3 regions of the Spartinivicinus ruber genome follow, and region 1 is predicted to be linked to each of the others. Evidence: predicted binding sites of a transcription regulator. Region 1 holds the regulator's gene; each other region holds the start of a gene.

Region 1 (6,112 bases):
ACAAAACCAAAGCAGGCATGTGATTATGGAATCAATTTATTTACTTATTCCCATTGCCTTATTGTTTGTTGCCATCGGCGTGTGGATTTTTTTCTGGGCAGTGGATAGTGGCCAGTTTGACGACTTAGAAAGCCCAGCCCACAGTATTTTGTTTGATGATGAACCTCGCTCTAACCCTCAACAACAAGAGGACAATCAGCCCTCATCAGAAAATAGCAAACAGCCCACGTCTGATTCTGATAAGCAGCAATGAGTATTGAGTTAACCCAACTAACCAGCGCTTTTCTACTGGGCTTACTGGGTGGAGCCCACTGTTTAGGCATGTGTGGAGGGATTATGGCAGCGATAAGCCTCCACTTACCAGAACAGAAAAAACTACCGGTGCTACTGAGTTATAACACTGGGCGTATCACCAGCTATACCTTAGCAGGCATGTTAGTGGGCAGTTTAGGTTGGTCTATTCAACAGCTTGGCCCTACTGCCAATCAAGGGCTCCGATGGATAGCTGGAATTTTATTGATTTTAATGGCCTGCTATATCGCTAACTGGTGGAAAGCACTGACCTGGATAGAGAAGGCGGGACAGCACCTATGGCGACACATTCAGCCGTTAACCAAACCCTTTTTACCTGCATCTACTGTTAAACAAGGGTTTTGTTTAGGCATTTTATGGGGTTGGCTACCCTGTGGCTTAATTTACAGTGCCCTCACCTGGTCAGCGGCCAGTGGCAATACCCTAAATGGCGGGTTGCTGATGTTGGGGTTTGGCTTAGGCACTCTCCCCACGGTTCTCGCTACAGGCTTTTTTGCTGATGTATTAAAGCAGTTTATTGCTCACCATCTCACCCGCACCATTGCGGCAATTATTATGATTGGCTTTGGGTTATGGACCATTCCTGGCCCCCACCAAACGCTGTTAATGCCAAGCCATGAGAGTCATGCCCATCATCATTAAATACTGAAAGCAAAAGCTAGTAGATATTGGGTAATAGTGAATTATATTGAGCCCTATACCTGCTATTCAGACAGGCCTTTGACCCACGTCAATTCTTTTCAGCCCTACCACTTTACACTGTTAATCTGCATCAACAGAAACAGGTCAAATTTATGTTAGGACCTCTTAAGTGGCAGTCCTCGCTCATCGAGCGATACAATCAGCAAGGCCCACGTTATACCTCATACCCAACAGCCGTCGAGTTTTCAGAGGCGTTTGCCCCTGAACACTATTTACAGGCACTTGCTAAAATTAAGCAGCAACAAACACCACTTTCGCTTTATGTTCATGTCCCCTTTTGCGCCAGTGTTTGTTATTACTGTGGCTGCAATAAAATAATTACCAAAAACCGGCAAAAAGCCCTGCCCTACTTAGCTGCTATAGAAAAAGAAATTCAATTAGTTTCTAAACAGCTGGGCTGTAAGCCCATTGTTGAGCAACTCCACTGGGGCGGTGGTACCCCCACCTTCTTAACACACGAACAAACCATTCAACTCTTTAAATTACTGGAACAGCACTTTCAGCTAGCAGATGATTTTGATGGGGATTATTCAATTGAAATTGATCCAAGAGAAGCGGACTGGCCAACCATGGGACTGCTCCGCTCACTAGGATTTAATAGAATTAGTTTGGGTATTCAGGACTTTAACCCAACAGTACAAAAAGCCGTTAACCGATTACAGTCTGAAGCAGAAACCGAAGCTATTTTTGAAGCAGCTCGAGCCTTAATGTTTAAGTCCATTAATGTGGATTTAATTTATGGCCTACCTTTCCAAACTACTAAGAGTTTTCTCGAAACACTGGATAAAGTGGTTCAACTCGCCCCTGACCGGCTGTCAATATTTAATTACGCCCATTTGCCTCACCGTTTTAAACCACAACGACGGATTAAAGCTGAAAATTTACCTTCAGCTAAAGAAAAGCTCAGTATTTTGCAGCACACTATTGAGCACTTACAGGCAGCTGGTTATCACTACATTGGTATGGATCATTTTGCACTACCTGACGACAAGCTGGCTATTGCCCAAAATAAAGGCGAGTTACATCGTAATTTCCAAGGCTACACCACCCATGGCCACTGCAGCTTAATTGGGCTGGGGGTATCCTCCATTAGTCAGCTAGGAGATAATTACTGTCAGAACCATACATCAGTAGAAGACTATATCCAGTCGCTGGAAAAACATAACCAGTTGCCTATTAAGCGTGGAATCCAATTAAACCAGGATGATTTACTCAGACGGTCAATTATTCAACAGTTAATCTGCCACTTTCATGTTGACTTGGCTAAATATTGTCAGCCATTAAATATTAATTGGCATAGTTATTTTCAAGATGAACTAACTCAGTTACACCCCATGGCAAGCGATGGTTTGGTCACTATTGATGATAGCAAGATTACTATCACTGATAGCGGCAGATTGTTAGTGAGAAATATTTGCATGGTTTTTGATAGCTACTTAGCCAAGAACCAACCAAGCAACTTATTTTCTAAAGTGATTTAGTTGCATCAATAATTAGCTTGTCGCTAACAGGGTGCGCCCCTACAATAAATCAAAATGTATCCGTTAGCATGGAATACCCACTTCTAGCGTTTGAGGCCTCAGCATAACAATGATTGCAAAAGTAAAACCCATTAACCAAGTCGCCTGCAAAGATTGTATACTCAGCACTCTTTGCCTGCCTATTGCGTTAAAAATAGAAGATATTGATACGCTGGATAGCATTATCAAACGAGGCAAACCATTACGCAAAGGTGAACACTTATTTTTCCAGGGTGACTCTTTTCACTCAATTTATGCTGTCCGCTCTGGAGCCCTAAAAACTTACACCACCACTGATGATGGTATTGAACAAATTACCGGCTTTCAGTTACCCAGTGAGCTGGTTGGTCTTAGTGGTCTTGATGATGAGCACTACCCAGTGTCAGCCCAAGCAGTGGAAACCACTATGGTTTGTGAGATTCCCTTCGAGAAGCTGGATGAGCTAGCCAGTACCCTACCTGAGCTACGACGTAAATTAATGCAAATTATGAGTAAGGAAATTCGGGAAGATCAGCAAATGATGTTATTGCTCAGCAAAAAGACTGCTGACGAACGCATTGCAACATTCCTACTCAACTTAGCAGCTCGCTTCCGTCGACGCGGTTTTTCCTCACAAGCCTTTAGACTCCCTATGTCTCGCAATGAAATGGGTAATTATCTAGGCCTAGCAGTTGAAACTGTCAGCCGGGTCTTCACGCGTTTCCAAAAAAATGGCTTAATCGATGCGAATGGTAAGGAAATTCAAATTAAGGACTCCATGGCTATCTGCTCCTTAGCCGGAGGTAAGTCTGTTGATCAACCCAATGGAACCAATGACTCACTAGTAGGTTAATTTCATCAGCACACTAAGGCTTCCGCGAAAAGTTATCAGGTGATCAGTTAAATATCCTATACTGCCAATTTGCGGCAGCCTGCAAGGGCAGCGTCGATACACCATCATATGGAAAACAACAATGATTTTTGATGAGTACTATATCAAGTCACTGATCCGCAATATTACTGACTGGCCTACCCCAGGTGTTGTATTTCGCGATATTACCCCATTGTATCAGTCTCCCAAAGCACAGCGGATGGTAGTTGATAGCTTTATTCAACGCTATGTTGATGCTGAAATTACTCATATTGGCGCCATGGAAGCACGAGGCTTTTTACTGGGTTCTGTTATTGCCTATGAATTAAACAAGCCTTTGGTGCTATTTCGAAAACAAGGCAAGCTTCCAACCAAAACCATCGCTGAAGAATATGACATTGAATATGGCAAAGCAGTTTTGGAAGTTCAAGAAGATGCTTTTGGCAATGATGCCAGCATCCTCTTAGTTGATGATTTGATTGCCACCGGGGGTACCCTGCTTGCCGCCGCCGCCTTAACCCGTCGATTGGGAGGGAGTGTCTACGAAGCAGCTGCTATTGTTGACTTACCTGACTTAGGAGGCAGTCAAAAGCTTCAAGACTCTGATATTCCTATCTATACACTTTGTGCTTTTGCTAAAGATTAACCGTTTACCCAGTGCCCTTCTTTGCTTATTAACTGGGTGCTGGGTTATTTCTAAATGTCCTTCTTCGCCATTTAAATGACATTAGTGTCAGCTATTTGATCAAATTGCAAGTTGATTTACTGCACAGGCCTTTATTTCATTATTATATCTGTATTAAGACAGGCAATAATAACCGCTACTTTTGCAACAAATCAGTTTCAAAAAAAACGGATTTTTAGCTTCTTTTCTTGTAAAGCAAACCAATAACTTGAATATTTCAGTCTAAACTAACCGTAGAATATAAAATAAACCTGCTTTTTAAAATGAATATAATGATGCAAGCAGGTTGAGTAGGCCCATTCTGGTCAAAAAAATGCATCAAAGACTAATAGGAATAAATGTAGGGAAAATGAGAGTTGAGTGATGGGCATTTGTGCAGAAGAACTTAGACATTATGTAGTTCAACCAACGTTAAGGCAGTTACAAGTCAAACATTGTTTAGCCGAAAATTTGCTAATGGGGACAGCCGCTCAAGAAAGTGGGCTAGGATTCTACCTAAGACCAAAAACATACCACTCTTATGGTATTTATTGTATTACCCCACTCATGCATAAAAATATTTGGGATAAGTATTTGGTTACCCAACCTGAACTAGCAAGCCAAGTAAGAGGCCTCGCAAGCCAGCATGAATTTTTAGAAAATCCTCATCAAGAACTAGCAACAAATCTCAGTTATGCGACTGCCATAGCATGGATGGTTTATCAACGAGTGCCCAATTTTCCAACAAAAGGCGACCCGTCCAATTTAGGATTATTAGCAAAATGTTGGCGCCGTTACTATCACGGCAAGCCCCGGGCATCAATGGATGATTTCATCCAAAATTATCATCAGTATATACTTGGTACTCCACAAGCCGCCTGAAAATTTACCACAGCAACTGTTGAATTTTTTTATAGTTACTAACAGGCAAAGGCAACTTGTTTATTTATCACATTTTATTCTAAAAACCAGATTAACTGCTTACTAGCGTATAATAGCTCTTGACTCAGTAATTGGCTGGGTTAGTTAGACAATTGTTCTGCACACTGAATACACAAGTCTGTATAGGGCATCACTTTTAGTCGAGCGGGTGCGATCTCTTGACCACACTGGCTACAGAATAAATATTCTTCACTATCAATACGCACCAATGCGCGCTGAACTTTCATCAACTCAGACAAGGTTTCATTCCCCAGAGCATCAACTACCTCATCATTTTCGCGCTCTTGTGCCTGCTCTGACCAATCTCTACTGGTTGGCTTGACTGCATCACGTTTCAACCGAGATAGTCGCTGTTCCAACTCCACTTGCTTTGCCTGTAACTGGCGTTTAATGTCTTCATATAAAGTCATGCAGTGCCTCATCACTTAAGCATTGTTAAAAGGCGTTATTGTTTTAATGGTCTACATCTCTATCTAACTATAGCGTTTTCTAACGCCCCTATTGTTTGGGCAAGCAATATCGGTAAAAAGTTTGCTTACCCTTCCCTTATCGACATACTTTATTCTCATTAACCCTATGCTCAGGTATAATCAGCCCCCCATTACTGAGTGCCTTTAGCAGTACAATGTCTATGCAAAACCCAAAATCTGACAGACTCACCCTCAACAAGCTACAAAAGCGATTACGTCGAGAAGTAGGCCGGGCCATTGCTGACTTCAATATGATTGAAGACGGTGACAAAGTAATGTGCTGCTTGTCAGGTGGTAAGGATAGCTATACGTTGCTGGATATCTTACTCAACCTGCAGCAACATGCGCCCATCAGCTTTTCCATTATTGCAGTCAATCTTGACCAAAAGCAGCCAGGCTTTCCTGAAGATGTACTGCCGAATTATTTGAGTACGCTCAATATCGACTACTTAATTGTTGAGGAAGACACCTATAGTATTGTCAAAGAAAAGGTACCTGAAGGAAAAACCACCTGTGCATTATGCTCAAGGTTAAGGCGCGGCATTTTATATAGTACTGCTAAAAAACTGGGTGCTACTAAGATCGCCCTGGGTCATCATCGCGATGACATGATTGAGACCCTATTATTAAACATGTTTTATGGCGGAAAGAT
Region 2 (6,112 bases), 1.8 Mb from region 1:
GACCAATTATAACGTTCTTTGTGGACATCAGTTGTATTTTCTAATAGCAAATTCACCGCATCAATTGCTGCTACACAGTGGCCTTGTCCCATTAGCCATTGCCGAGTAATACCTGTTAATGCATTTACCCCCATATAGCCCATATAACCAGGCACCATATTGAGTGATCCCCCAGTATGGCCTTGAGGTTGCCGTTTAAAATCCGCAGCGGTTAACTCTCTACCATCTAAGAAGACATTTTTGGTATATGTCATGTGGACAACTAACCACATTGCTGCACAGGTCAATTTATCCAACGCAGCTAATTGTTGATAGGCCTCAGCTTTATTGGTAATGATTCCTTCTGTTACCAATAGACAAACCAATTCATAAATTCGTAATTGCGTTTGAGCACTATGCATAATGACACCATAACCTGCCGCCCAATTAGCAAAGTCTTCATCATTACTGCGAATAATTGAAGCACGCTGTTCAATAAGGATTTCATCTTGTACCGTTGTAACTGTCATAAAAACGCTATTCCCAATATAATTTGTGCACCTAACTACAAAAAACTTTATTTAAAACAAGCATATAAACTGAATACTTCGCTAATACTGATGTGAATCAATGAACCTTGTTAATTTATCCTCTATGCCAATCATAGATTATTGTTATTAATGTTTAAGTTAGTAACAATAAAGTGCTCAACAAGGAAAGACTGTATTCGTATGGCTTTAGCTACACTAAATAGTCAGCAATCGAACCAACCTCGCTTTGCCTTATTCAACTTGGGCTTTCGTCCTTTCTTTCTGGGGGCTGCCATTTATGCTGTTACCTCCATTACCATATGGCTAGGGACTTATGGATTGGGTTGGTCACTCACCTCTTCTACTATTAGCCCAATGGTCTGGCATGCCCATGAAATGATTTTTGGTTACAGCTTAGCTGTTATTGCAGGCTTTTTATTAACCGCCGTAAAAAATTGGACAAATACTCAAACTGTCTATGGCGTTAAACTAGCACTATTATTTAGTTGTTGGGTGGTTCCACGTATTGCTATTTTATTTGAGCAAGGATTATTAATTGCTGCAATAATGGATACCCTATTCATACTGTTATTAATTCTCTGTGTAATAGCGCCTGTTGTTAAAGCAAAACAATGGAAACAAACAGGGATTATGGCCAAACTTTTATTAATGGGTGTTGCAAATACACTCTTTTATCTCGGTGTGTTTGGCATTCTAGAATCAGGTATTCACTGGGGAAATTATACTGGCTTATACCTTATCATTGGTTTGATATTGACTATGGGCCGTAGAGTTATCCCTTTTTTCATTGAACGTGGGGTTTGCTATCCAGTCACTTTAAAAAATCACCTTTGGCTTGATATTAGTTCATTGGTAATTTTTTTATTATTTTTTATTACCACCGTTTTCACTCACTACACAATTATCGCTGCCTGGTTGGCTGCAATATTGTTTGTTATTCATTTAGCTCGAATTACTGGCTGGTATACCAAGGGAATATGGCGTAAACCCTTATTATGGAGTTTATACTTGGCTTATGCGTTCATTATTGTTGGCTTTTTATTGTTTTCACTTAGTGGCTATCATTATGTGTCATTTTTTCTAGCCATTCATAGTATGGCCTTTGGCGGCATTGGTCTGGTTACACTGAGTATGATGAGTCGTGTTTCCCTTGGTCATACAGGTAGAAATGTTCAACAGCCACCTAAACTGGTAGGAGCTGCCTGCATTATCTTAGCAATTGGTGGTGTAATCAGGGTATTTTTACCCATCTTGGATATGAGCCACTATTTAAATTGGATTGTATTATCACAGTTATGTTGGATCACCGCTTTCGTCATCTTTCTTATTATTTACACGCCAATATTAGTTAAACCCAGGGTTGATCATCAGTTTGGTTAAGAAGCAGTCCACACCTGTCGCTATGCAAAACTTGGTCAACCAGATCAGATCAGCTGTCCCCTTTGATACTCCTGAGTCAGTATTATGTACCGGCACTTGTCATGGTTGCGCTAAAAAACTCCTGGAATTTCTTGCCTGTGAACTGGATGACTGGGAATCACGCTTACAATCTGGGCAAATCCCTACCCTTGGAGAAATAGATCGCCTGGCAAAAACTAGCAAAAAAATCTACCGGGCATTACAAAAAAATAACTTGGTATGAGCCACTGCTTAGCCAATAACTGTTATTGTAACTTATCTCAGCATTTTCAACCCATAAGAAAAATAAGAATCAGTTGCATTTACAATGACTTGAATCAATACAGACCATTCATCTCAACGATAAGCTGTTGAAAACTAAACTAATCCCCTAACGCTATGCAAGATACACTTAAAAACTTACAGGTCGGTGAAAGTGGGCATGTCACAACGATTAGTAATACTAACCCAGGTTACCGCCGCCAATTATTAACCATGGGAATCACCCCAGGCACTACTATTACCGTTGCTCGAATAGCACCTTTAGGCGACCCTATTGAAATTACTGTACGCGGTTACAAACTAAGCCTTCGTCGAAATGAAGCTGATGTAGTACAGGTGGAGAAGTTATCCTGATGTCTTTATCAACAGTCTGTTTAGTCGGTAATCCTAATTGTGGTAAAACCTCATTATTTAATTCTTTAACAGGCTCAAAACAAAAGATAGGTAACTGGCCAGGAGTAACAGTTGAAAAAAAGACAGGGTATTTTCAACATAACCAACAAACCATCCAAGTAGTGGATTTACCCGGCCTCTACTCTTTAGATAATGTCGAAAATACAGCAATTGATGAACAAGTCACCCTGGACTATTTATTAACTGATTCCTCTTCACTCATCATCAATATTATCGATGCAGTCCATTTACAACACAGTTTATATTTAACCTTGCAGTTACTTGAACTAGGCAAACCCATGATCATTGTCCTCAATATGATGGACAAACTTACAGCGACTAAGCAAACAATCGCAGTCAAGCAATTAGCACAACGATTAAAATGCCCAGTGGTGCCAATCGTGGCAAAACAGGCAAAAGGGCTACCCAAGCTGAGAGAACTAGTAGCCAAAACTCTACAAAAACCTGCCATCCCTCTACCTCCACAGCCTTATAACAGTTTAATTCGCCAGGCACTTTTACAACTAAGTGAAGACAGTCAAACCTCTATTTCACAATGGCAAGCTATTAATTTACTTGAAAAAGATGAAAACAGCCTCCTTTTTTCAGCATATAAAAACCCCCACCTTGCTTGGATAACCTCATTACAACAATGGGCTAAAGAACAAGCGACCAACATAACTCAGCAAATGGGCGAAGACTTAGATATTCTTATTGCCAATGATCGGTATCAGTTTATCAGTCAAATTACTCAACATGTAGTGTCTAGTGAAGCCTGTAGCTTCACTCCGTTAACTGAAAAAATTGATAATATTGTTCTTAACCGCCTACTAGGAATACCGATATTTTTAGCCATCATGTATTTAATGTTTATGTTTAGCATTAATATCGGCAGTGCTTTTATTGAATTTTTTGATATTACGGCAGGAGCCCTCTTTATTGATACTCCTGCTTATTGGCTTGCACAAATTAACGCACCAAACTGGCTCATTACTCTAGTAGCCAATGGCATCGGTAGTGGTATTCAAACAGTTGCCACCTTTATTCCCATTATCGGTTGTTTATTTTTATTTTTAGCCTTATTGGAAGACTCTGGTTACATGGCCAGAGTTGCCTTTATTATGGATAAAGTCATGGGATGGGTTGGCTTACCAGGCAAATCATTTGTTCCTATGTTGATTGGCTTTGGTTGTAATGTACCTGCTGTAATGGCAACCCGAACATTAGAAAGCCAACGAGACCGATTATTAACCATTTGCATGACCCCTTTTATGTCTTGTGGTGCCCGGTTACCTGTCTACGCATTGTTTGCCGTTGCCTTTTTTCCTGATAATGGCCAAAACATTGTATTTATTTTATATCTTACTGGTATTTTGCTTGCCATTATCACAGGCATAATAATGAAGCATACTCTGCTACCAGGGAAATCCAGCCCCTTTATTTTAGAGTTGCCCGATTATCATCTCCCCACTTTAAAAGCGATTCTTATTCATACCTGGAGTCGTCTGAAAGGGTTTATTGCCAGAGCAGGCAAGGTGATTATCGTGATGGTAGCGTTATTAAGTATTCTAAATAGCTTGGGAACCAATGCAACCTTTAATAACGAAAATACCGAACAATCATTACTCTCTATAACGGGTAAAGCATTAACCCCTTTGTTTACCCCGATGGGAATTACCCAAGAAAACTGGCCAGCCACAGTAGGAATTTTCACCGGCGTATTTGCCAAAGAAGCGGTAGTTGGAACCCTCGACACCATGTACAGTCAGTTAAATACCGTTGCTCCCCAGACTAACCAGCAAGCGCTCGAGTTTTGGAAAACTATTTATTTAGCTATATCCACTATTCCTGCCAACTTGGCAGAATTAGCTGATGGCTGGCAAGACCCTTTCGGTATGAGTATTGACGAAATCAATAATCAACAAACGGTTGCCACAGAACACACATTTTCAACCATTTACCAGTTATTTGGCTCATCACATGCTGCATTTGCCTATGTATTGTTTATCTTACTTTATACTCCCTGCCTGGCTACTTTAGGAGCTATTTTTCGTGAAGCCAATGCTTGCTGGATGTGGTTAGTCGCTAGCTGGACCTTGGCTATTGCCTATACCACTGCTACTGTATATTACCAACTAGCGACTTTATCCAAGCACCCTGGTTATTCAATCAGCTGGGTTATCACTTTGCTTGGGTTATGGATTATTGTGCTTATTTTGTTAAGGCGACGAGCCAACAAACAGCCCTTTATTAACCATAAAATTGCGAGTGCTTAAGCCATGTTATTAGAACTACGTGATTTTATTAAAACTCAACAGTCTGTTTCCCTCACGACGCTAACCAGGCACTTCAACACCCCAGCACAGGTTATTGAAGCGATGCTAGTCCACTGGGAACGTAAAAATGTGATCATCAAGCAAAACCCCAAACAGTGCAATAAACGCTGCAATGGCTGTAATATTCAAGTTGACACTATTTATTGCTATTGCTGATGGATAAGAGCTAAACAACCACTATACACCAAGCCTTTTGCTAATCTTAAAGCAAGACTTTTTCAGTAAATAGGCTACTCCTTTGAAAGCAAAGCTTTACCTTATAGCACTAGTACTTATAACAAGTGCTACGTATAGTAAATTATGGGCTTGTAAAACTCTACGCTTAGCGACTGGGGAGTGGCCACCTTATGTATCTCAAGATTTGAAACACTATGGCTTTATTAGCTTGGTTGTAGCTGAGGCCTTCAAGTTAGCCAGTAATGACTTGATAACCGTCGAGTTTCAATTTTTCCCCTGGCAACGTGGGCTCATGCTGGCCAAACAAGGAAAGTTTCATGGCGCTTCTTTCTGGGGGAAAAGTGCTGAAAGAGAGCAGTCTTTTTACTACTCTAACTCCCTATTCACTGCACCATATGTATTCTGGCACCTGAAGTCATTCAAATTTAATTGGCAGCAGGTAGATGATTTAAAACCTTATAAAATAGGTGGGTTGATTGGAGCTAATTATGGTGATGCATTCCAGCAAGCTGAGTCTGCAGGGCAATTGATTGTTGAACGAACTCCAACAGAACCACCCAACTTTATGAAATTACTTCAAGGCCGTATCCAACTTTATCCCTTGGATAGAGAAGTGGGCTATTCCATTTTAAGCAAGCTTTATCAGCCAGAACAGGCTAGAAAAATTGTATACCATCCCACGCCTCTCATTAACCCAAGCTATTACTTATTGATTAATAAAAAAACAAAAAAAGCCAAAAAAATAATAACTGCATTTAATATTGGATTAGCCCAATTAAAACAAAGTGGACGCTATGAAGAGTTATTTAAGCTATCAAGACAAGGATATTTTAATTTATCCTCTAATAAACTTTCAAAATAAAACTCTATCATCACTGGTATTTATAAAAAAATAATCAGCATCTATATCAAACTGTGCTCTTATCCTATTCATGTGTAAAAATGTGTAAATATTCAGGATTCACGTTGAGTTTATTCAGCCTCCATATTATTGTT
Region 3 (6,112 bases), 2.6 Mb from region 1:
TAGTACACGGTATTTGGCTTGCTTTTTTAGTCGGGTTACAAAGAAGATTCCTTGCTCATTTAAAGTATTAAACCAGCGATAATCAGTGTAGCCACGGTCTACAGCAAGAATACTCCCCTTGGGGAGATCAAGGCTGCGTGCTATCTGTATTTCATGACATTTCCCTTCAGTAATACTCATAAATGCAGGCAAGTAGCCATTATGATCAAACCCAACATGTAACTTGATAGCACCTTTACTTTTTCGAAAATCTGCCCAAGGAAACATGGATAAACACAAGTCGATCACTGATGCATCAAGAGAATACAATGGATTTTTAAAACGAAACTTATGCCCTGGCCGATGATGATGACATTTATTTAATAGCTTATAAAACAAGGCTTCATAAAGCGTAGCGGGTTGCTGTTCATTGACACGGGCCAAACTACTTCTGGTGATATTTCCAATACCATGGTGATAGCGTTTATGCTGCTGAATCGATAGGTGATCAATGATGTCACGCAAACTATTGCGACCTGAGAGTTGACCAAATAATAGCGCAACAAACTGCCCCCACCGAGTCATTTTACGTAGCCGTTGACCCGTATGATGCTGATTGGCTAGTGATTCAAACTCATGTCTAGAAAGCAACTGAAGTATTTGGTGCAAGATTGTGTTACGATGAGCCAAGGCTTAAATCCTCTGGTTTTGCAGTGTTTGGTTGCACTCTCATTGTAACAACTTATGGGGACTTAAGCCTTTTTTGTTTCAATCTTATGGGACAGCAGTGACTTGTATCCTATTATGTCAATAACAAAAGGCCGTAAAATTTTATAAATTAGACCTCTTTCGAAACCAGCTAATTAAGTTTTAATAGCTTATAATCCCTAGATTTTTAAGCAATAAGACTGTATGAACTGTGAACGATTACTGCGTTTAAGCGACGATCAGTTTCGTCGCTCAACGGGGGTTAAGCGCACTACATTTGACAAAATGAAAGCTATTTTAAGCCAAGCGCAGAAGATCAAAAAATCGAAAGGAGGTAGGCCCAATAAGTTGAGTATTGAACAACAGTTGATCATGAGCCTGATGTATTGGAGAGAGTATCGCACCTATATGCATTGTTCTCTAAGTTTTGGTATTAGTGAGAGTAGTGCTTATAAAACAATAAAGTGGGTTGAAGACACACTCATCAAAGAGGGAAGTTTCTCGTTACCGGGAAAAAAAGCCCTCTATGCCAGCGATGACCCAATAGAAGTGATCTTGGTGGATGCGACTGAAACACCGATAGAAAGGCCTAAAAAAAGCAGAAAAAATACTACTCGGGAAAGAAAAAAAGGCATACCTTAAAAAGCCAAGTGGTGGTTGATCAGCAGAGCCAACGGGTTATTTGTACATATTTTTGTGAAGGTAAGCGGCATGATTTTAAGCTGTACCAGTCATCGAAAGTGAAGCCTTTGAAGGAGACGGAGATGAAGGTCGACTCAGGCTATCAAGGGGTTCTACATGATCATGCGAAGACTTCGTTGCCGATAAAAAAAGAAAAGGCCAAGAGCTTACCTCTGAGGCCAAATCAGTGAATCAAAAGCGGGCTTCAGAACGGGCGTTGAATGAGCATGTTATTGGGAGATTGAAGCGATTCAAAGTTATTTCGTGCCGTTATCGCAACCGGCGAAAACGATTTTCTTTACGATTTAATTTGATTGCTGGAATTCACAACTTTGAGCTGGGTTAAGAGGTTTCGAAAGAGGTCTATTATTTATTTGAAGTTGACTGTTCTGGAGCAAATGACGTAAGCAAATAAAAAGTGAGTACCAATTAACAGGGCGAAATGATTAGGGCCTGTTAACACTATGTGGATCACAACAGTGATATTCAAATAGTGTCAGGTCCAAAGTGAAACTGCGTGATATGCAATTTACATTGTATATATAATCACTGCTGTCCCATAAGATTGAAACAAAAAAGGCTTAAGTCCCCATAAGTTGTTACAATGAGAGTGCAACCAAACACTGCAAAACCAGAGGATTTAAGCCTTGGCTCATCGTAACACAATCTTGCACCAAATACTTCAGTTGCTTTCTAGACATGAGTTTGAATCACTAGCCAATCAGCATCATACGGGTCAACGGCTACGTAAAATGACTCGGTGGGGGCAGTTTGTTGCGCTATTATTTGGTCAACTCTCAGGTCGCAATAGTTTGCGTGACATCATTGATCACCTATCGATTCAGCAGCATAAACGCTATCACCATGGTATTGGAAATATCACCAGAAGTAGTTTGGCCCGTGTCAATGAACAGCAACCCGCTACGCTTTATGAAGCCTTGTTTTATAAGCTATTAAATAAATGTCATCATCATCGGCCAGGGCATAAGTTTCGTTTTAAAAATCCATTGTATTCTCTTGATGCATCAGTGATCGACTTGTGTTTATCCATGTTTCCTTGGGCAGATTTTCGAAAAAGTAAAGGTGCTATCAAGTTACATGTTGGGTTTGATCATAATGGCTACTTGCCTGCATTTATGAGTATTACTGAAGGGAAATGTCATGAAATACAGATAGCACGCAGCCTTGATCTCCCCAAGGGGAGTATTCTTGCTGTAGACCGTGGCTACACTGATTATCGCTGGTTTAATACTTTAAATGAGCAAGGAATCTTCTTTGTAACCCGACTAAAAAAGCAAGCCAAATACCGTGTACTAAAGCGCCAGCCTACCGACAATAGCAGTACAGTCACTTCTGATCAGCACATTCAGTTGACTAGCCAACAAGGGGCTGTTTATAAAGGTCATTTACGTCGTATCGGTTTTAAATGCCCAGAGACTGGCAACCAATATTACTTTTTAACTAATAATAGTAAGCTCGCAGCCAGCACCATTGCAGCTATTTACAAAGAACGCTGGAAAATAGAGCTATTTTTTAAGTGGATAAAGCAAAACCTAAAGATAAAATCGTTTGTCGGTACCTCTAAAAATGCCGTGTTAACCCAGATATGGGTAGCCATGTGTGCTTATTTGCTCGTCGCTTATCTAAAATTTTCTCATGGAATAACACTATCGATCACTCAAATAGCTCGACTCATGCAACTCACTTTGTTTGAGCGTAGAGAGCTTAAAGCATTATTTACACCCTCACCACCGAATAATACAGATGATCATAAGCAAATGAGGATGCTGTAAATGTGGGACAGCAGTGATATATAATAGTTGCACTCATAACTATAAGTATAAAAAAATGTAACTAATTATTTATGATAGAAAGCTTTCGGAAAGCTAATCTCTTTTTATTTTTGGTATTTTTTTTATATTATAGGTATATAATCCTTTCTTATGCTATAAATAGATGTGTTTGTCTGTTGTATATATATACAATAATTTACATGTATATTAAAGTAATATATATGTTGTATTAAAAAATAGTATACATTGATTTAAATCAATTCAACTATTGATAAAAGGAAACTATGTTATGAACGTAAAGGACTTAATCCCCTGGAATTGGCTTAAAAATGAAGAAGAACATGAAGGTAAAAAATTAGGTGTTAGCGGGACTTATGACCCGATGGCAAACCCACTAATTCAGTTTCATAAAGAAGTTGATCGGTTGTTTGACAGTATGTTTAAAGGAGTCGGCTTTCCAAATTTTTCAGAGGAATGGTCTAGAATTCCAAATAACATGTTTAAACCTAATGTTGATATTAGTGCTAAAGATAAAGAGTATATAATTAGCGTAGAAGTGCCAGGAGTAGAAGAAAATGATATTAAGCTTGAAATGAGAGATAATACGCTCATTATTAGTGGTGAAAAAAAACATGAAAAAGAAGAAAAAGATGAGCACCTTTATCGAGTTGAGCGCAGTTATGGGAAATTTCAACGGATGCTTACAATACCAGAAGATGCAAATGCTGAAGAGATTAATGCATCATTTAAAAATGGTGTTCTATGTATAACATTTCCTCGAAAAGAGCTTCCAGCTAGCAAAGCTAAAAAAATAGAAATTAAAAAAGCAAGTTGAGCAATCTATCGAAAATATCTATCTAATAAGATAGGGCTATGGGCGTCTATTAAAAACATTAGTGATCCATAGTCCTGACTTGTTTTTACTTATTTTAATGCCTTTGAGTGGGCACACTTATCTTATTTTAGTATGTCTATAATCAAGGAGTGATTGTGACATTATTATATTTCAATGATATTAAACAAAATAATAAAGATATTGGTGGTAAGGCTTTTAACTTAGCCTACTTATATCAAAGAAAGTTTCCTGTACCAGAAGGTATTATATTAACATCGTTGCCAATGCAACAAGATGAGTGGAATGAAATATTCGACTGGTGGAATAATATTAGATATCAACCGCTTGCTATTAGAAGTTCTGCAAGTGATGAGGATGATGGACAATTAAGCTTTGCAGGGCAAAATACTAGTTATTTGAATGTGCGAGATAATCAGTCATTACAAGTAGCAATAACTAAATGCTTTGATTCAATAAATAAATATTCTTCTAAAGTTTATCGTGAGCATTTTTTAGGAAAAGCAAGCAGTGGAAATATGAATGTTCTTGTGCAGAAAATGGTTAAGCCTAAGTTTTCTGGAGTTTACTTTTCCACTGACCCAAGAGGGAAAAATACTGGTGATTTAATTGAATTTATAGAAGGTTATGGAGAGGACCTAGTGTCAGGAAAGAAAACTCCATATAGGGTTTATGATGGTTCTCAACAGGATAATCACCCTCACTGGAAAAGCACATTTACTGATAATATTCAGAAAATGGGTAAAAAAGTAAAAAAATTACTTAATGTTGAAGTTGATATGGAGTGGGCCATTAATGAGCAAGATGAGTTAAAGCTATTGCAAGCAAGACCAATTACAGCAGCATATACTTACTCTACACATTTGAAAATAGTTGAAGAAGAATTGCAAAGGCTTCATCAACAATATAATCAAAAAACAACCTGGGACGGACAAACATTTGCTGAATGGACAGGTATACAAAGCTATTTAACCTATACACTGTGGCAAAAAGCTTTTTCACCACATAATGCATTTGGCGATGCATTGAAAAAACTAGGTTATTTAAGTTTTGTTGAAAGTGAGTTTTCTCCTCATGAGTCTATTTTGGATAGGGTTTTTGGTAGAGCTTATATAAACCTAAATAAAATGTTTCCGCTGTATTTTGGGCCTATTCCATACTCAATAGATTTAAAACCTAGACCCCACTTAAAATTTAATATTAGAGAATTAACTGCACAAACTTTGATAAGAACACCTGTTGCAATTTACAATATGGTAAAAGTTGGGTGGAATTTGAGTAGTAGACGAAGATATTGGCAAGATCAATGTTTAAGAGAGTTAGCAAAATTTAAGCATAAGATGGATAGGCCCATTGATCCAAGTATGTATGAAAGCTGGGATGATATAAAACTACTTAAGAGATTTGCTAAAGAGTGCCATGTTTTCACTAAGAATAGTTTATTATGGCCATTTATCTTAATTATTTTAACAGAATCTACATTACATTCACTTGAGACCATTCTTACCAATATGGAGGGAGAGCAAAAAGCAAAAAAAACTTTAAAACGATGGATGGCTGTTGGTTTAAAAACAGTTAGTTATGAAATGAATAGGTATTTTAAAAGAGCATGTGAAGATCCTAGTAAGCAACCTTTTTTCATGGCTAGGTATGGCCATCGAGGTGCAGGTGAGCTTGATTTATCAAACCCTAGGTGGATTGAGTTAGGCCCAAACGCTTTTATTAACTTAAAAAAAACAAGCTTAACAAGTGAACAGAGTAGTCATACTTCTGATAAAGTAGAAGAAGAGATAAATGGATTAAAGACATTTAAAAAGTCAATAATTTTGCAAGAGTGGCGACTTTTGAAGTCTATGCTTGAGCTGAGGGAATCATGGAAAATGGAAATTTTGAAACCTTTTGCTCATATTAGATATATTGCTCAAGAAATTGGTAAGCGTAGTAAATTATTTGATAATATTTACTTGCTAGATATTAATGAAATTGTAAATAATGAAGCTATTATAACTGCTGATATTTCTAATGAAATTAAAGAAAAAATAAAATTAAGAAAGCAGCAAGGATTAGTATTTAAGCGCTACTCACTGCCTATGATTGT

Evidence for each region. The regulator FNR, encoded in region 1, switches genes on or off when oxygen is low (the NO sensors DNR and NnrR bind a similar motif). The targets are predictions, from matches to a motif close to TTGATNTANATCAA.
Region 2: a site for FNR is predicted at 2,257-2,270, ahead of G4Y78_RS08805 (FeoA family protein). Genes of this name have one in related genera too.
Region 3: a site for FNR is predicted at 3,408-3,421, ahead of G4Y78_RS04810 (Hsp20/alpha crystallin family protein). Genes of this name have one in related genera too.

What each region holds. Positions count from the first base shown of each region.
Region 1 is NZ_CP048878.1:3,697,612-3,703,723, forward strand. It holds gene G4Y78_RS16855 (heavy metal translocating P-type ATPase) at 1-23, shown strand, start outside; gene ccoS (cbb3-type cytochrome oxidase assembly protein CcoS) at 26-253, shown strand; gene G4Y78_RS16865 (sulfite exporter TauE/SafE family protein) at 250-954, shown strand; gene hemN (oxygen-independent coproporphyrinogen III oxidase) at 1,107-2,495, shown strand; gene fnr (fumarate/nitrate reduction transcriptional regulator Fnr) at 2,605-3,366, shown strand; gene G4Y78_RS16880 (adenine phosphoribosyltransferase) at 3,488-4,030, shown strand; gene G4Y78_RS16885 (hypothetical protein) at 4,430-4,930, shown strand; gene G4Y78_RS16890 (TraR/DksA family transcriptional regulator) at 5,071-5,400, opposite strand; gene ttcA (tRNA 2-thiocytidine(32) synthetase TtcA) at 5,616-6,112, shown strand, end outside.
Region 2 is NZ_CP048878.1:1,860,696-1,866,807, reverse strand. It holds gene G4Y78_RS08820 (phosphoketolase family protein) at 1-509, opposite strand, end outside; gene G4Y78_RS08815 (NnrS family protein) at 711-1,910, shown strand; gene G4Y78_RS08810 (hypothetical protein) at 1,903-2,172, shown strand; gene G4Y78_RS08805 (FeoA family protein) at 2,328-2,564, shown strand; gene feoB (Fe(2+) transporter permease subunit FeoB) at 2,564-4,879, shown strand; gene G4Y78_RS08795 (FeoC-like transcriptional regulator) at 4,883-5,095, shown strand; gene G4Y78_RS08790 (substrate-binding periplasmic protein) at 5,178-5,978, shown strand.
Region 3 is NZ_CP048878.1:1,047,625-1,053,736, forward strand. It holds gene G4Y78_RS04795 (IS4 family transposase) at 1-669, opposite strand, end outside; partial or broken gene G4Y78_RS04800 (IS5 family transposase) at 892-1,714, shown strand; gene G4Y78_RS04805 (IS4 family transposase) at 2,016-3,161, shown strand; gene G4Y78_RS04810 (Hsp20/alpha crystallin family protein) at 3,451-3,996, shown strand; gene G4Y78_RS04815 (PEP/pyruvate-binding domain-containing protein) at 4,152-6,112, shown strand, end outside.